4 regions of the Rhizobium sp. BK049 genome follow, and region 2 is predicted to be linked to each of the others. Evidence: predicted binding sites of a transcription regulator. Region 2 holds the regulator's gene; each other region holds the start of a gene.
The links. Region 2 encodes LexA, which represses DNA repair genes until DNA is damaged. Its sites were predicted from a motif close to TGTTCNNNNTGTGTTCNG; they were not measured.

Region 1 (4,574 bases), on a different contig from region 2:
CGAACTGCATGAAAACCAGGTTCCAGAATTCCAGGAACCGGTCGCCGTCTTCCTCGGGCGAACCGGGAGGGCCGCCCCAGACATTTTCGCCCTGGTCGATGAAGATTTCCGAGCAGGGTCCGCAGGGGCCGGTATCCCCCATCTGCCAGAAATTGTCTGAGGTCGGGATGCGGATGATCTTGTCGTCGGAGAAACCGGCGATCTTCTTCCACAAAGCCGCTGCTTCCTCGTCTTCGGAATAGACGGTCACCAGCAGGCGATGTTTCGGCAGGTCGAAGCCTTCGGTCACGAGCTTCCAGGCCAGCTCGATCGCATTCTCCTTGAAATAGTCGCCGAAGGAGAAATTGCCGAGCATCTCGAAGAAGGTCAGGTGACGCGCGGTATAGCCGACATTGTCGAGATCGTTATGCTTGCCACCGGCGCGCACGCATTTCTGCGAGGTTGTCGCGGTTGCATAAGGACGTTTTTCCAAGCCGGTGAAGACGTTCTTGAACTGCACCATGCCGGCATTGGTGAACATCAGCGTCGGGTCGTTGCGCGGCACGAGCGGACTGGACGGAACGATCTCGTGGCCGTTCTTCTTGAAATAGTCGAGGAAGGTCGACCGGATGTCGTTTACGCCGCTCATTCTATGCCCTTCAATGCTGCCGTAGGCAGATAAATTCAAATCCATCGGCTTTTAACGTTCGCCTCCGCCACTGTCCAGCCGACAAACAAAACCGGCCGCATTCTGATGAAGGAATGCGGCCGGCTGAGATTTCAAATCAAGTTCAGGCGCGAAAATTACATTTCCGCGGCAGCATCGCCGTCATCGGCATCCGGACCACCATTCTGCAGGAAACGATCGGCGATAAGGCCGGCATTCTGGCGCAGCGCCAGCTCGATCTCGCGGGCGAGATCCGGATTGTCACGCAGGAAGGTCTTGGCGTTTTCGCGACCCTGGCCGAGACGCTGGCTGTTATAGGAGAACCAGGCACCCGACTTCTCGACGATACCGGCCTTGACGCCGAGATCGACGAGTTCGCCCGTCTTGGACACGCCTTCGCCGTACATGATGTCGAACTCGACCTGCTTGAAAGGAGGCGCCATCTTGTTCTTGACGACCTTGACGCGGGTCTGGTTGCCGACCACCTCTTCGCGCTCCTTGACCGAGCCGATGCGGCGAATGTCGAGGCGCACGGAGGCATAGAATTTCAGCGCATTGCCGCCGGTCGTCGTTTCCGGAGAACCGAACATGACGCCGATCTTCATGCGAATCTGGTTGATGAAGATCACCATGCAGTTCGACTTGGAGATCGACGCGGTCAGCTTGCGCAGCGCCTGGCTCATCAGGCGGGCCTGCATGCCCGGCAGGCTGTCGCCCATCTCGCCTTCGATTTCGGCGCGCGGCGTCAGCGCGGCGACCGAGTCGACGACGAGAACGTCGACGGCGCCGGAGCGCACCAGCGTGTCGGTGATTTCGAGCGCCTGCTCTCCGGTATCTGGCTGCGAGATCAGCAGATTCTGAAGATCGACGCCAAGCTTACGGGCATAGACTGGATCGAGCGCGTGTTCGGCATCGACGAAGGCGCAGATGCCGCCCTTCTTCTGCGATTCCGCAATGGTCTGCAGCGCAAGCGTTGTTTTGCCCGAGCTTTCCGGCCCATAGATTTCAATGATGCGGCCCTTCGGCAAGCCGCCAATTCCGAGCGCGATATCGAGACCAAGCGAGCCCGTCGAAACCGTCTCGATCTCGACGACGTTCTCGTTGGAGCCGAGTTTCATGATCGAGCCCTTGCCGAACGACCGCTCTATCTGTGAGAGTGCCGCTTCAAGCGCCTTGCTTTTGTCCACCGATTTGTCCTCTACCAGCCGCAATGTATTCTGAGACATCCGATCCACCTTTAGGTTATTGAAGCCGCTCAAGCAATGTCGAGTTTGTACCCTATTTGTTCCATTCCCGCAATAGGCGCACAAACATTTGAAAGAAAAAGGTAAAAGGGCCCGTGTTCTACATTTGTTTTATCGATGCAAAGCAACGGCTTAGACCCCCTGCGCAAGCTTTGCCGCAGCCGGGCAAAGAGCATCGATTCGCCCTTCGCACTTTATGATCCCGGGTAAGTTGATGAAAAAGATTCTCGTTCTCGGCGGTGCCCATATCGACAGGCGTGGCCGCATCTCCGGCGAAACGGCGCAAGGCGCCAGCAATCCCGGCACCTGGTTCGAGGAGCCGGGCGGCGGCGGTTTCAATGCGGCGCGTAACCTTGCAAGATTGGGCTTTCACGTGACGATGATCTCGCCGCGCGGCGGCGATCCCTTCGGCGAAATGGTCGGCGAAGCTGCTGATTTCGCCGGAATCGACGACCGGCCTTTCGTCTTCCTCGACCGCAAGACACCGAGCTATACGGCGATCATCGAGAAGAACGGCGACCTCGTGATCGCCCTTGCCGACATGGATCTCTACCGTTTCTTCGTGCCGCGGCGCCTGTCCATCCGCTGGGTGCGCGAGGCCTTCGCCGCCCATGATTTCATTCTCGTCGACGCCAATCTGCCGGAAGAGACAATCGCGGCGATCGTCGCCAAGGCGAACTCCCTGGCCAAACCCGTTGCGGCCATCGCCATCTCGCCGGCCAAGGTGGTCCGGCTGAAACCCTGCATTAGGGATATCGATTATCTGTTCCTGAACGAGGCCGAAGCCGCCGCCGTTACCGGCTTGCAGCCGGAGGATTCGGGCGGTTGGCCGCCGCTCCTGAATGAGATCGGCATCAGAAACGCCGTCGTCACCCGCGGACGGCGCGAGCTCGTTGCGATTTGCAAAGACCGCGCCGTGGCGCTGCAGCCGCCAATCGCCGAAACCGTCGCCGATGTTACCGGCGCCGGCGATTCCCTTGCCGCCGTCACGCTCGCCGCCTTGATATCAGGCCTGCCGCTCGAGGAGGCCGTTCGCTACGGCGCGGCGGCGGCAGCGCTCACGGTGCAGTCACGGCACGCCGTCAACGAAAATCTGACTCCGGATCTCTTGAATGAGGCGCTTGCCCTTGTTCCCAAGGTCAGAATTCTGCATTGAAGCGGCTGAATTAAAGAGTTGAGCAAGATGCCGTTTCGAAAGCCGCCCACGCTTTTGGTATCATGCTCTGCCGATCACAGGACAAGACCATGACCAAGCCCATCTCCCCTCTTCTGCCGATCGCCTATTCGAAGGAGGTCGCCAGCGCCAAGCAGCGCGGCGCGCCACTGGTGGCGCTGGAATCGACCATCATCACCCATGGCATGCCCTATCCCGGCAATATCGAAATGGCGCGCAGCGTCGAGACGATCATTCGCGAACAGGGCGCGGTGCCGGCGACGATCGCGGTCATCCACGGCACCCTTCATATCGGCCTTGAAGCTGCGCAACTTGAGCAGCTTGCCAAGGCAAAGGAGGTCATGAAGGTGTCACGCGCCGATCTCGCCTTCGCGATCGCCGAACGGCGCACCGGCGCAACGACGGTTGCTGCGACGATGATCGCGGCGGCCCGCGCCGGCATTCGTGTCTTTGCCACAGGCGGCATCGGCGGCGTGCATCGCGGCGCCGAGGAAAGCTTCGATATATCAGCCGATCTTGAGGAATTGGCGCGCACCGACGTTATCGTCGTCTGCGCCGGCGCCAAGGCGATCCTTGACATTCCAAAGACGCTTGAAGTGCTGGAGACCCGCGGCGTACCTGTGGTCACCTATGAGAGCGAAGAATTCCCCGCCTTCTGGTCGCGTTCATCAGGTATCCGCAGCCCGCTCTCGCTGAACAGCCCGGCGGCCATCGCCAATTTCCAGACGGTGCGCGAACAGCTCGGCATCGACGGCGGCATGCTCGTCGCCAATCCGGTGCCGGAAGCCGACGAAATCGCGCGTGAGGAGATGGAGATCTATATCGAGCGGGCGCTTGATAGTGCCGAACGCGACGAAATCACCGGCAAGGCGGTGACGCCTTATCTACTCTCGACCATTTTCGACCTGACGGACGGCCAGAGCCTGAAGACGAATATCGCGCTGGTGGAAAACAATGCGCGGCTTGCGGCAGAGATTGCCGTGGCGTTGGGTGAGTAATTGGTGGATTCGTTTTGTCGGCTTGAGGATTTTCAGAGAGGGTTGGCCGTGTGCACCCCCCTCTGTCCTGCCGGACATCTCCCCCACTAGGGTGGAGATCGGCAAGAGGCCGGACCATCGTTCCCTCGCTACAGTAGCGGAACAATCATACGGCAGTTGTTTGAGGAATCCATCGGGCCCAGCCGATCTCCCCACCTGTGGGGGAGATGCCCGACAGGCAGAGGGGAGTGCCACATAGTGTGCCTCTCCGCAAACCATCAAGCCGTAATCAGCTATCCAACGTTTCCTTCACCACCACGGCAAGCTGCTTCAGCGAGAACGGTTTCGGCAAAAATCCGAATTTCGCATCCGGCGGCAGATTGCGGGCGAAGGCGTCCTCGGCATAGCCGGAAACGAAGATGAATTTCAGGTCGGGATAGTTCTTACGCAACTCGCGCAGCAGCGTCGGGCCATCCATTTCGGGCATAACCACGTCGGAAACGACGATGTCGACCTTGCCCTCGAGCTCCTCC
Region 2 (4,574 bases):
TTGCCGATCCGCCAGATTTTCCTGCGCCTGCGGTGGTGACTCAATCGGCAAGGACGCAGTCGCAGACCCCATTGCATCGTCGGCTGCTGGCCACTGCCGGGCAATCGCTCCGTGCCGGGGCCTGCATGCTGGGCGAAGAGGCCGATCATGGCCGCCTGCTGCTGTTCTCGCCGGTCTTCCTCGGAGCCGGCTCGGCCTTCTGGTTTCTTGCTGCATCGGATTTTCCCCTCGTTGCATCGCTGCTCTGCCTGCTGGTGTCGGCGGCCGCGGTTTTCCTCACCGATCCCAGCCGACCGGCCTTGCGCGCAAGTTTCATGGCGCTGGCACTTTTCGCCGGCGGCATGCTCTCAGCTCAGTTCGAGAGCTGGCGGGCTTCGACGGTGATCCTCGATTCATCCGTGACGACGACGGTGACTGGCCGCGTCGAACGGCGGGAAGGCGACGGGCGCGGGCGCTGGCGCTACATTCTTGCCGTCGCCGGCACCGAGGCGCCGGAGCTGAAACGGCCGCCGAGACGCATCACCGCGATCGTCCGGGGTGCCGATGCGCCTTTCGAGATCGGCGACATCATCACCGGCAAGGCACGTCTGACGCCGCCGGCGGGGCCCGCACTTCCCGCGCTCAACGACTTCTCCTTCGGTGCCTATTTCGACGGCATCGGCGCCAACGGTTTCTTCTATGGTGCGCCGGAGAAACTCGACTTGGAGGCAGGCCCGCAGGCGGCCAGGTCGACGGCGGACGCCCTGCTCGAATGGCTCTACCAGCTGCGCAGCAGCATCGGCGACCGCATAAGATCGATCCTGCCCGACGACACCGGCGCCTTTGCCGCTGCCCTGGTGACGGACGAACGGCGCGCCATATCGCACGCGACGACGGAGGCGCTGCGCCAGTCCGGCCTTGCCCATATCGTCGCGATCTCGGGCCTCAACATGGCGCTGTCGGCTGGCATCTTCTTCGTCGGCTTCCGGATGCTGCTCAGCCTCTTTCCCGGCGTCGCCCAAGCCTATCCTACAAAGAAGATCGCCGCTGCCGGCGCGCTCATCGCCGTCACCGCCTATTACCTGATCTCCGGTTTCGGGGTTTCGGCCGAGCGCGCCTTTATCATGATGGCCATCATGCTGATTGCCGTCTTCTTCGACCGGCCGTCGATCAGCCTGCGCAATGTCGTTCTCTCCGCGCTCATCATCATCGCCATTTCACCTTCGGAAGTATTGGGACCGAGCTTTCAGATGTCCTTTGCCGCAACATTGGCCTTGGTATCGGGCTATCAGTTGTGGAAGGACAGGCGTGTCCGCGAAAACGCTTTTCTGAAACTGCCGATCATCAGGCCGGTCGTTGCCGTCGCCGGTTTCTTCGGCGGGATCTTCCTGACCTCGCTGATCGGCGGCTTTTCCACCGCATTGTTTTCGATCGAGCATTTTCATCGCCTGACGGCTTACGGCCTGCCGGCAAACCTTGCGACGATGCCGATTATCTCCTTCATCGTCATGCCGGCCGGATTGTTGGCGATGTTGCTCATGCCTTTCGGTCTGGACGCTCCGCTCTGGAAGATCGTCGGATTCGGCCTCGATCTGGTGATTGCGGTTGCCAAGACGGTATCCGGCTGGGGCGGTGATATCGGCATCGGCCGCTTGCCCGGCTGGTATTTCGCAGTGGCAGTGGCAGGCTTTCTGCTGCTGACGCTGCTGCGCACTCGGCTGCGCCATGTCGGCACATCGATCATCGCCATCTCTACGCTCATCGTGCTGCTTCTGCCGGTTCCCCGGCCGCCGGATCTGGTGATTTCGGAGGATGGCAGTCTGGTTGCGGTCGTCGCGGCTGAGGCAATAGCTTCCAACCGTGAAAACCCGCCGGATTTCATATTCGACCAGTGGCAGAGAGCGCTGGTGCTGCCGACACATGATCCGCCGAAGATGCTGGATGGTCCGGCCATTCCGCCGGAAGGAGAAGGCCGCCGTGTCAGGCTTTCCCGCGATCAGCAGAACGAAGCGAGTGCAGCGATGCGGGCAGCCGCCGCAGGCGGTGAAGCAAACCGTTTTTCCTGCGTCAAGAAGGCTTGGTGCACATCAAGACTTGGCAATGGCCATATCGTCACCGTTATCGACAATGCCGCCTATCTCGGCCCGGCCTGCGATACGGCCGATATCGTCGTGACCTCGGTCCGTCTGCGTTTCAACAGCTGCCGTTCAGGTGGCACGCTTTTCACCGGCGAGACGCTGCGTAGGACCGGCTCGCTCGAATTGCGTTTCGCCGATGCCGGCCTGGAGGTCACCACCGCCTTCGATGCTTTGTCGCGACCATGGATGCGCCATCGCGCCTATGATTGGCGCAATGATCGTTTTACCGATTCCAGCCCATCCGGCGTCAGTGATAGCGACGGATGAGGCCGACGAGCTTGCCCTGCACCTTGACGCGGTCGGGTCCGAAGATGCGGGTCTCATAAGCCGGGTTGGCGGCCTCGAGCGCGATCGAGGCGCCCTTGCGGCGGAAACGCTTCAGCGTTGCTTCCTCGTCATCGACGAGGGCAACGACGATATCGCCGGGACTGGCGGTACTGCCGTTGCGAATGATCACGGTGTCGCCGTCGAAGATGCCGGCGTCGATCATCGAATCACCTTTGACCTCCAGCGCATAGTGCTCACCGGAGCCGAGCATATCCGCGGGAACGACGATATCGTGGGTGTTGTTCTGGATCGCCGAGATCGGAACGCCGGCGGCGATACGTCCCATGACCGGCACGGAGACGGAGTTGCCATTGTCGGCGACCGGCTTTGGCGCAGCGGGGGCGGCGACCGGCTGGGGCTTGCCGAGGCTGCCCTCGATGACGCTCGGCGAAAAACCGCGACGCTGAAGACTGGGGTTATAGGCCTCCGGAAGCTTGATCACCTCGAGCGCTCGGGCGCGGTTCGGTAGGCGGCGAATGAAGCCGCGTTCCTCAAGCGCCGTGATCAGGCGGTGAATGCCGGATTTCGAGGCGAGATCCAGGGCATCCTTCATTTCGTCGAAAGAGGGAGGAACGCCGGATTCCTTCATGCGCTCATGGATGAAAAGGAGAAGCTCCTGTTGTTTGCGCGTGAGCATCGACGTCAGACCCCGTGATTGAAACAAATCCAGAACGGACACTATATGTTCCATATGTGTTCCGCAAGTAGCTAAATTTCCGTAAACCCTCGCGCCAACTCGTGGAGATTTTTATTTTCATTTGCCGGATTGGCGCACATGTCTTGCATTGAGGGGTGGTGCTGTCGCACATCTCTTGCCGGTTTCAGGAGGATATTCATGAACGCGCATTCCGCCAAGTCGCACCCGCTGGATCATGTCGTGCTGCCCGTGGTCAATATCGATCTGGCGCGCGAAAGGCTCGGCAAGCTCGGTTTCACCGTCGCCGCCGATGCGCGCCATCCCTTCGGAACGGAGAATGCCTGCATCTTTTTCGCCGACAAGACCTATCTGGAGCCGCTTGGCGTGGCGAGTGTCGACGAGAGCGAGGCAGCGGCCCGCCAGGGCAACGTCTTCATCGCCCGCAATCGCGCCTTCCGTTTCCGCTGCGGCGAGGAGGGACTTTCTGCGCTGGCCTTCCTCAGCGAGGATGCCGACCTCGATCATAAGCGCTTCGTCAGCAACGGCGCGAGCGCCGGTGAGATGTTGCAGTTCAGCCGGCCGATGCGGATGCCGGACGGTTCGGAGAGCGTCGGCAGCTTTAAGCTGGCCTTTGCAGCTGATTTGCGCGCCCCCGATTTCTTTCTCTTTACTTGCCAGCGCATCAATTCGTTCCCTACAGATCGCGCCGCGCTGGAGACGCACGCCAATGGCGTGATCGGCATTGCCGAGATCGCACTTTGTGCACCGGACCCGGCGGCATTCGCCGCCTTCGTCGGGCTTGCGATTGGGCAGGCGGCGGTGGAGAAAACGGGTTTCGGCATGAATATCGCGGCATCGAATGCAAAGATCAGCTTGATGACGCCGGAAGGGCTGGAGGCCTATTTCGAAACCGCTGTCTCATCAGCCGATCGCGGCCTGCGAGGGCGGGCAATCCTCTTCACCGTCATCGATCTTGCCGTGACAGAAGCGCATTTGGGTGCTAACGGGATCACATTCACACGCAAGAACAATCGCATTCTGGTGAAGCCCACGCCCGGGCAGGGTGCGCTCTTCGCCTTCGAGGAAACACGATGAGCACCGACACGAATTCCGAAGTCAGGATCGGCGAAGGCGAAGGCCAGGTCACTTTTTCCAATACTGGCCGCTTGTCGCTGATCGCCGGTCCATGCCAGATGGAGAGCCGGGATCACGCCTTCATGGTCGCCGGCACGCTGAAGGAGCTCTGCGGCAAGCTCGGCATTGGCCTCGTCTACAAGAGCTCCTTCGACAAGGCGAACCGTACCTCGCTCTCGGCTGAACGCGGCATCGGCCTGGAAAAGGGCATGGAGGTCTTTGCCGACCTCAAGAAGGAATTCGGCTTTCCCGTCATAACCGACGTTCATACGGCCGAGCAATGCGCCGAGGTGGCCAAGGTGGTCGATGTTCTGCAGATCCCGGCCTTCCTCTGCCGTCAGACCGACCTTCTGATCGCC
Region 3 (4,574 bases), on a different contig from region 2:
CACGGGCTTCAGGCCGTCGCGCACGTCGGGCAACGCGCGGCTGACGATGACGCTCATGGCGTAATCGAGATACGACCGCTGCATTTCCTCCATGATGGAGATGGGCTCGATGCCTGGCGGGAGCTTCCCGCCGCCGGGGGGTGTTTGCTCAGTCAAAACAGATCACGATCTCTTCTAGAATCACTTGAAGATTTATAGCGGAAAGCCTGTTCCCGCGCCATTTTCTGAGCGCGTTTTGAACAGGCTTTTGCGGCCGAAAAAGGGTAAAGCACCGGACTTGTGCGGCCGGACCGGACAAATCCGCCGCGGGCCGCCGCAGCATATTTGCCAAATCGAAATCGCCGCTTCACAATCGTAGAAAACCACGCACCCATATGGGCTTCCGGAGAGACGATGGCAAGCGCCGACCAGTTGATCAACGCCTTTACCACGCTCATCGTCACCATCGACCCCCCGGGGCTCGCACCGCTCTTCCTGGGGCTGACGATCGGCATGAGCCGGACCGAGCGCCGGCAGGTGGCGCTGCGCGGCTCGACCATTGCCTTTATCATCCTTGCCGTCTTCGCCCTGTTTGGCGCAGGCGTGCTCGGCGTCCTCGGGATCTCAATCGGCGCCTTCCGCCTCGCCGGCGGGCTCCTGCTCTTCTGGATCGCCTTCGAGATGGTGTTCGAGAAGCGGCAGGACCGCAAGGAGAAGACGACCGAGGTGGCGATCACCAAGGATCATATCGAGAATATCGCCGTCTTTCCCCTCGCCCTGCCGCTGATCGCCGGCCCCGGCGCGATCTCGGCGACCATTCTGCTTTCCGGCACACTGGCGACTTCGGTCGAAAAGGCCCAACTGATCGGCGTCATCGCCGCCATTCTGCTGCTGACCTTCCTCATGCTGCTGATTGCTGAAAGGCTCGACCGCTTTCTCGGCGTCACCGGTCGGGCGATCCTCACCCGCCTGCTCGGCGTCATCCTCGCAGCCCTTGCGGTGCAGTTCGTCGTCGACGGCGCGAAAGCCGCGCTCAATCTCATCAGCGCGACACCGCATTGAAATGGCAGCACATGTTCGCGGTGACCCGACGAGATCAACTGCCGTGACATCAAAGAAAAAGAGCATGACGCCGGCCCGGACATCATGCTCTCGGATGCTCTCAGAAAGCTAGAACAGGCGGCCGATCAAAACGGGATGTCGTCGTCGAGATCGCGCGAGAAATTGCCGCCACCACCGCCGCGGCTCGGCGAGGAGGATGACGGGGCGCCGTAGTCGTCGCCATAATCATTGTTGCTGCTGCCGCGGCCGCCGCCAAAGCCGGAGCTCGCGCCGCCGCCATCGCCGCGGCCGTCGAGCATCGTCAGCGTCGAGTTGAAGCCCTGCAGCACGACCTCAGTCGAGTAGCGGTCCTGGCCCTGCTGGTCCTGCCACTTGCGGGTCTGCAGCTGGCCCTCGACATAGAGCTTGGCGCCTTTCTTCACATATTGCTCGACGACTTTGCAGAGGCCTTCGTTGAAGACGACCACAGTGTGCCATTCGGTCTTCTCGCGGCGCTCACCCGAATTGCGGTCGCGCCACGTTTCCGAGGTCGCGATACGGAGGTTGGCGATCGGCCGGCCATCCTGAGTGCGGCGGATTTCGGGGTCTGCACCCACGTTTCCAACCAGAATTACCTTGTTCACGCTACCAGCCATGCTTCTCACCCTGCCTGCCGCCCTGCCCGGCGGCGTTAATCGATCAGCGCACCTTAAACCATAGCGAACCGCAGATGCGCGCGAACGGTGTTTAATCCACAGTTTATCCCATCAGAAAGCCGCATGCGTTCATCAGGAATTTTGTTCTTTATTTGTTCTAGTTTATCCGTATGATCCTGTCAACAGAATCGAAAACCTTGAGTCATCCAGGATATTCAGCCTCGACTCGCCCGCCGGCATCACTAAATAAGGGCTGTTATCCAGAAAACCAAAGCAGAGACGATGAGCGAACTGACGACGATCTCCATCCGCGGCGCGCGCGAGCACAATCTGAAGAGCATCGATCTCGATCTGCCGCGCAACAAGCTGATCGTCATGACCGGTCTTTCGGGCTCGGGCAAATCCTCGCTCGCCTTCGACACGATCTATGCCGAGGGCCAGCGGCGCTATGTCGAGAGTCTGTCGGCCTATGCCCGGCAATTCCTCGAAATGATGCAGAAGCCCGATGTCGACCAGATCGACGGGCTGTCGCCTGCCATTTCTATCGAGCAGAAGACCACCTCGCGCAACCCGCGCTCGACGGTCGGCACCGTCACCGAGATCTACGACTACATGCGCCTGCTCTTTGCCCGCGTCGGCGTTCCCTATTCGCCGGCGACCGGCCTGCCGATCGAGAGCCAGACCGTCAGCCAGATGGTCGACCGCATTCTCGCTTTCGGCGAGGGCACGCGCCTTTACATTCTCGCGCCGCTCGTGCGCGGCCGCAAGGGCGAATACAAGAAGGAACTGGCGGAGCTGATGAAGAAGGGCTTCCAGCGCGTCAAGGTTGACGGCCAGTTTTACGAGATCGCCGAGGCGCCTGTTCTCGACAAGAAATACAAGCACGACATCGACGTGGTGGTCGACCGTATCGTCGTGCGCCCGGATGTGTCGGCGCGCCTCGCCGACAGCCTCGAAACCTGCCTGAAACTCGCCGACGGGCTGGCGATCGCCGAATTCGCCGACAAGCCGCTGCCGCCGGAGGAGACTTCCGCCGGCGGTTCGGCCAACAAGTCGCTGAACGAGACGCATGAGCGCGTGCTGTTTTCGGAAAAATTCGCCTGCCCGGTCTCGGGCTTCACCATCCCGGAAATCGAACCCAGGCTCTTCTCCTTCAACAATCCCTTCGGCGCCTGCCCGACCTGCGACGGTCTCGGCGCCCAACAGAAGATCGATCCCGACCTGATCGTACCCGAACCGGAGCGGACGCTGCGCGACGGGGCGATCGCGCCCTGGGCCAAATCGACTTCGCCTTACTACAATCAGACGCTGGAAGCGCTCGGCAAACATTACGGCTTCAAGCTCGGCACCCGCTGGAACGACCTTTCCGACGAGGCCAAGGACGTCATTCTCAACGGCACCGACGACAAGATCGAGTTCCACTACGCCGACGGCGCCCGCTCCTATACGACGCACAAAAATTTCGAGGGCATCGTCACCAATCTCGAGCGGCGCTGGAAGGAAACCGATTCCGCCTGGGCGCGCGAGGATATCGAGCGCTTCATGTCGGCCGCCCCCTGCCCTGCCTGCAATGGCTATCGGCTGAAGCCGGAAGCGCTGGCGGTGAAGATCAATAAGCTGCATATCGGCGAAGTGACCGAAATGTCGATCCGCATCGCGCGCGACTGGTTCGAGGCGCTGCCGGCGACATTCAATGCCAAGCAGAACGAGATTGCCGTCCGGATCCTCAAGGAAATCCGCGACCGCTTGCGCTTTTTGAACGATGTAGGCCTGGAATATCTAAGCCTGTCACGCAATTCCGGCACGCTGTCAGGCGGCGAGAGCCAGCGCATTCGCCTCGCCTCGCAGATCGGCTCGGGCCTGACGGGTGTGCTCTACGTACTCGACGAACCATCCATCGGACTGCATCAGCGCGACAACGCCCGGCTGCTGGATACGTTGAAGCACCTGCGCGATATCGGCAACACCGTCATCGTCGTCGAGCATGACGAGGATGCGATCCTCACGGCCGATGACGTGGTCGACATCGGTCCGGCCGCCGGCATACATGGCGGCCAGGTCATCGCCCATGGCACGCCGCAGGATATCATGGACAATCCGAAGTCGCTGACCGGCAAATATCTCTCCGGCGAACTGGGGGTTCCCGTTCCCGAGGAACGCCGCAAGCCGAAGAAGGGCCGCGAAATCAAGGTGATTGGCGCGCGCGGTAACAATCTGAAGAATGTCACGGCATCCATTCCGCTTGGCGTCTTCACGGCTGTGACCGGAGTCTCCGGCGGCGGCAAGTCCACCTTCCTGATCGAGACGCTCTATAAATCGGCGGCGCGCCGCGTCATGGGCGCGCGCGAAATCCCGGCCGACCACGACCGCATCGACGGTTTCGAGCATATCGACAAGGTGATCGACATCGACCAGTCGCCGATCGGCCGCACGCCGCGCTCGAACCCCGCGACCTATACCGGCGCCTTCACGCCGATCCGCGACTGGTTCGCCGGTCTGCCGGAAGCCAAGGCGCGCGGCTACCAGCCAGGCCGCTTCTCCTTCAACGTCAAGGGCGGGCGCTGCGAGGCCTGCCAGGGCGACGGCGTCATCAAGATCGAGATGCACTTCCTGCCCGATGTCTACGTCACCTGCGACGTCTGCCATGGCAAGCGCTATAACAGAGAGACGCTCGACGTCACCTTCAAGCAGAAGTCGATCGCCGACGTGCTCGACATGACGGTGGAAGAAGGCGTCGATTTCTTTGCGGCAGTACCCGCCGTGCGCGACAAACTGCAATCGCTGAAGGATGTCGGCCTCGGTTACATCAAGGTCGGCCAGCAGGCCAATACGCTCTCGGGCGGCGAAGCACAGCGCGTCAAGCTCGCCAAGGAGCTGTCGAAACGTTCGACCGGACGC
Region 4 (4,574 bases), on a different contig from region 2:
CCGTTCGCTGACCGGGATGATGATCTGCGCGTCGCCGGGACGCTGCTTCTCGGCCGCCTCCACCAACTGCTCGTAGGATTTGATACGCGCCTTCGACTTGGCCTGGCGAGCCTTCGGGCTGGAGGCAATCCATTCCTGCTCGCGGCTGATCGCCTTCTGGCGCGATGCCTCTTCGCGGTTTTCCTGCAGCATGCGCTTGGCCTTGGCCTGCAAATAGGCGGAGTAGTTGCCTTCGTAAGGGATGCCGCGGCCGCGATCGAGTTCGAGGATCCAGCCGGTGACGTTATCCAGGAAGTAGCGGTCGTGGGTGATCATCATCACGGCGCCGGGATAGTCGCGCAGATGCTTTTCGAGCCAGGCGATGGTTTCGGCGTCCAGATGGTTAGTCGGCTCGTCGAGCAGCAACAGATCCGGCTGCGAGAGCAGCAGGCGGCAGAGTGCGATGCGGCGGCGCTCACCACCGGACAGGCTGGTGACCTCGGCATCGCGCGGCGGGCAGCGCAGGGCTTCCATCGCCATCTCGACTTGGCTTTCCAGATCCCAGAGGTTCTGGCTGTCGATGATGTCCTGGAGCTTCGCACCCTCTTCCGCTGTCTCGTCCGAGTAATTCATCATCAATTCGTTGTAACGATCGACGATCGCCGTCTTCGCGGCAACACCTTCCATGACGTTCTCGAAAACAGTCTTGGTAGGGTCGAGTTTCGGCTCCTGCTCGAGATAGCCGACTGTGGCACCCTCGGCGAGCCAGGCTTCGCCGGTATACTCCTTGTCCTGGCCGGCGATGATGCGCAGCACAGTGGATTTACCGGCGCCGTTCGGTCCGAGGATGCCGATCTTGGCATCCGGGTAGAACGAAAGGTGGATGTTCTCCAGGATCTTCTTGTTGCCATAGGCCTTGTTGAGGCCGGACATATGATAGATGAATTGACGTGCCATGCTGCGCTGCTCCGGGCGGGAAACTTCGTTTCGTGCCGCTATGTAGGCGAAACAGCGCCTATGAGCAACGCCGAAACCCGTTTACGCCGGATTCCGGTCAGAAGCCCGCCGCATCGACAACGCCCTCGTCACAGCCGAACGAGGTTTTTCCCGCTCCCTGGATCAGATCGGCAAGGCCCGCGCTTTTTGCCGATGCCGTTCCCGCATCAGCAGACAGGCCGATCGTCAACTCGCTGATCACCCTGACATTGCCGGCTCGCCGGCAGCTCATCTTGACGCGCTCGCCCGCACCCGGTCCGAAGCTCTTGTCGAAAGCAGCCTTGATCGCCTCGGCCCTGACCGTCTTGCCGATATTGGCGGCGAAGAGATCGCGCACGGCCGATGTATTGAGCGCATCCACCAGATGGACGCCGACGCCGAAATAATCTTCCACGCTCATTTTCGTGCAGGTGCCATGCTTTATCCATTCGTGCCGTTCGAGGCCGGACTGCGTGCCGGGCATCGCCTTTGCAAGCGACGCCTTCGTCTCGGCCGAAAGCGCGACATCAGGCAAAGTATCCCATTTGCCGTCCTTGTCGGCAGCCTTCTGATCGTCGCTGACGCCGCAATAATCCTGCCGCATCGGCCACAGGCCATGCAGGGAGAAATTCGTCGCGTCATGGCGCTCGCCGGTCTGGCTGGCGCATTCGGGCTTCTTCTGGTTCGTCTGGCAGAAGGCGGGCTGCCAGCTCGCAGCAAGAATGAAACGGGTACGGCCCTCGGCCTCCTGCGCCACGGCAGCGCCGGCAAGGATCATCGACGCGACGAATGTAAAGGTACGCAACTGCATGCTGCTCATTTCAACCCCCAAAAGAAGAACAATGCAGGAACAGATAAGCACAAAGCATAAACGGCAGCAACCCTGAATCGCAACTATCCTGGAATTTGTTCTCGACTGCGTCGTCGGAAACAGTCGGCTGTTCCGGGAAGCTCCCTGTTCTTGAGTTACGCACGGACGCTGTCGCACTTATAGTTGCAGAATATTCTGCCCAAATCGATTCCGCTTTAAGGAATTATGCAGTAGCGATCTGCTCTGCTGCGGCAGGGAGGATCCGGATGTTTTCTGATACGCAAAGGCTCGCCATAGGGGAAGCGTCTCTGGCCTATCACCATGCCGAAGCCGCCGCTCCGGCACGCGGCATCCTGTTGATATCGCACGGCCTGGCGGAGCACTCGAAGCGCTATGGCCGCTTTGCCGAGGCGATGGCGGGGCGCGGCTATCACGTCTATGCCCATGATCACCGTGGCCACGGCGAGACGACCGCGCCCGACGCGCCGATTGGCCGCTTCGCCCGCTGGAATGGCGTCGATCGGGTGATCGGCGACGTCATTGCCATGCGCGCCCATGCGGCCTCGCGCAATCCCGGCCTGAAGGTGATCCTATTTGGCCATTCGATGGGCGGCCTCATCGCGCTCAATGCCGCTGTCACCGCTCCCTCCGACTTCGATGCTGTCGCCGTCTGGAATTCGAATTTCGCAGTCGGCCTTGCCGGCCGAGCCGCCCAGGCGATCCTCCTTGCGGAACGTATGCTGAAGGGCTCCGACGTCCCGAGCGGCCTCTTGCCGAAGCTCACCTTCGGAGCTTGGGGAAAATCGATCCCGGACCGCCGCACCGAGTTCGACTGGCTGTCGCGCCACGCCGATGAAGTCGACAAATATATCGCCGATCCGCTCTGCGGCTTTGACGCATCAGTCTCGCTCTGGCTCGATCTCTTCGAGCTGACTTTTCGCGCGCCGCAGAAACTCCATCTGGATCGGCTGCCGCGTGATATGCCAATCCATCTCGTCGGCGGCGCCAATGATCCCGCGACGGAGAGTGGAAAAGCCGTGCGCTGGCTGTCAAACAATTTGAAAGCCAGAGGCTTCTCTCGTATCAGTACAGTGATATATCAGGGTATGCGGCATGAGACGCTGAACGAAATTGGCGCCGACGCGGCGATCGCAGCCTTCGCGGACTGGTGCGAAGAGGCACTCGCGACATCCAAAGCCAGAAAGAATCCGTCATGAGTAGCCCCTCCGCCCGCGCCGCTTCGTCCGCCTCCGAAGTGACGATAGGGCTGGCGCTGATGTTTCTGTCGGTGATGGTCTCGCCGCTCATCGATATCTTCGCCAAGCTTGCCGTCGTAACCGTCCCGTCAGCCGAGATCACCGCCGGCCGCTTCGTCGTGCAGGCGCTCTGCATGCTGCCGATCGTGCTATGGAGGCGCAGCTTTGCCGATTTCTCTTGGCGTCAGAGCCTGTTCCACGCCATCCGCGGCTTCATCATCACCGTCTCGATGATCTCTTTCGTCACCACGTTGAAATACATGGCGGTCGCCGACGCGATCGCGATCTTCTTCATCGAGCCGATCATCGTGACCATCTTCGGCGGCATTTTCCTCAAGGAGACGATCGGCTGGCGGCGTTACACCGCCTGCGGCGTCGGCTTCTTCGGGGCGATGCTGATCATTCAGCCGAGTTTCGAAGAGGTCGGCTACATCGCGCTCCTGCCCATCCTGACGGCGCTCTGCGTCGCGACCTTCGTGTTGATGACCCGCGTCCTCTCACACAGCGAGGACCCTTGGTCGATGCAGTTTCAGATGGGCATCTGGGGCTTGCTCTTCTGCACCCTCCTGCTTTTTATCGGTGAAGGAAGCGGCTCCGATCTCTTCGATCCCGTCATGCCCGCAGGCAGCGCCTGGTTCTATGTCGCCGGCGTCGGGGCCATGGCCGCCACAGCCGGAATCCTCGGCGTCTACGCCTATCGGGCAGCACCGGCGTCGACGCTGGCACCTTTGCAATATTTCGAGATCGTCTCAGCTACGATCTTCGCCTGGCTTGTTTTCGGTGACTTTCCGGATGCGATCAAATGGCTCGGCATCACGATCATCATGGCCTCGGGCTTCTACATCCTATGGCGCGAGCGCCGCTTTGCTTCAAAGCCCGTATCCGATACATCTGAGGTGACGCTGGCGCCGTAGACACCGACGGGAGGAACATGACCGAGACCGCGACGAACAAACCGCCGCTTGCCGGCATCCGGGTAATCGAGCTTGCCCGCGTGCTCGCCGGCCCCTGGGCGGGTCAGATGCTTGCCGATCTCGGCGCCGACGTCATCAAGGTCGAAAATCCCGACGGTGGCGACGACACCCGCCAATGGGGACCGCCCTTCGTCGAAGGTGCGGACGGCGAAAATCTCTCGGCCGCCTATTACCACGCCACCAATCGCGGCAAACGCTCCATCACCGCCGACCTCAAGAGCCCTGAGGGCCAGCAGCTCGTCCGTCGTCTCATAGCCACTGCCGACGTGGTAATCGAGAATTTCAAGGTCGACGGCCTCGTCAAATACGGGCTCGATTACGACAGCGTTCGCGAGGTGAACCCGAGGCTCGTTTATTGCTCGATCACAGGCTTCGGCCAGACCGGCCCCTATGCCGGATTCGCCGGCTACGATTACATCGTTCAGGGCATGTCCGGCTTCATGTCGATCACCGGCGAGCCGGACGGCCAGCCGATGAAGGCGGGCGTGGCGATCGCCGACATCTTTACCGGCATCTATGCCGTCTCGGCGATCGAGGCCGCCCTGATCCATGCCTTGAAAACCGGCGAAGGCCAGTTGA

Region 1: a site for LexA is predicted at 1,987-2,004, ahead of recA (recombinase RecA). Genes of this name have one in related genera too.
Region 3: a site for LexA is predicted at 1,819-1,836, ahead of uvrA (excinuclease ABC subunit UvrA). Genes of this name have one in related genera too.
Region 4: a site for LexA is predicted at 1,790-1,807, ahead of FHT70_RS13180 (ribonuclease). Genes of this name have one in related genera too.

What each region holds. Positions count from the first base shown of each region.
Region 1 is NZ_JACHYV010000006.1:90,627-95,200, reverse strand. Features, by position in the region: gene alaS (alanine--tRNA ligase) at 1-628, opposite strand, end outside; gene recA (recombinase RecA) at 784-1,872, opposite strand; gene FHT70_RS08350 (carbohydrate kinase family protein) at 2,102-3,046, shown strand; gene FHT70_RS08345 (pseudouridine-5'-phosphate glycosidase) at 3,136-4,062, shown strand; gene FHT70_RS08340 (PAS domain-containing sensor histidine kinase) at 4,331-4,574, opposite strand, start outside.
Region 2 is NZ_JACHYV010000008.1:205,623-210,196, forward strand. Features, by position in the region: gene FHT70_RS11480 (ComEC/Rec2 family competence protein) at 1-2,384, shown strand, start outside; gene lexA (transcriptional repressor LexA) at 2,365-3,081, opposite strand; gene FHT70_RS11490 (VOC family protein) at 3,280-4,176, shown strand; gene kdsA (3-deoxy-8-phosphooctulonate synthase) at 4,173-4,574, shown strand, end outside.
Region 3 is NZ_JACHYV010000015.1:114,561-119,134, reverse strand. Features, by position in the region: gene gyrA (DNA gyrase subunit A) at 1-156, opposite strand, end outside; gene FHT70_RS17160 (MarC family protein) at 394-1,041, shown strand; gene FHT70_RS17155 (single-stranded DNA-binding protein) at 1,167-1,676, opposite strand; gene uvrA (excinuclease ABC subunit UvrA) at 1,959-4,574, shown strand, end outside.
Region 4 is NZ_JACHYV010000010.1:137,039-141,612, forward strand. Features, by position in the region: gene ettA (energy-dependent translational throttle protein EttA) at 1-936, opposite strand, end outside; gene FHT70_RS13180 (ribonuclease) at 1,034-1,774, opposite strand; gene FHT70_RS13185 (alpha/beta hydrolase) at 2,032-2,982, shown strand; gene FHT70_RS13190 (DMT family transporter) at 2,979-3,935, shown strand; gene FHT70_RS13195 (CaiB/BaiF CoA-transferase family protein) at 3,953-4,574, shown strand, end outside.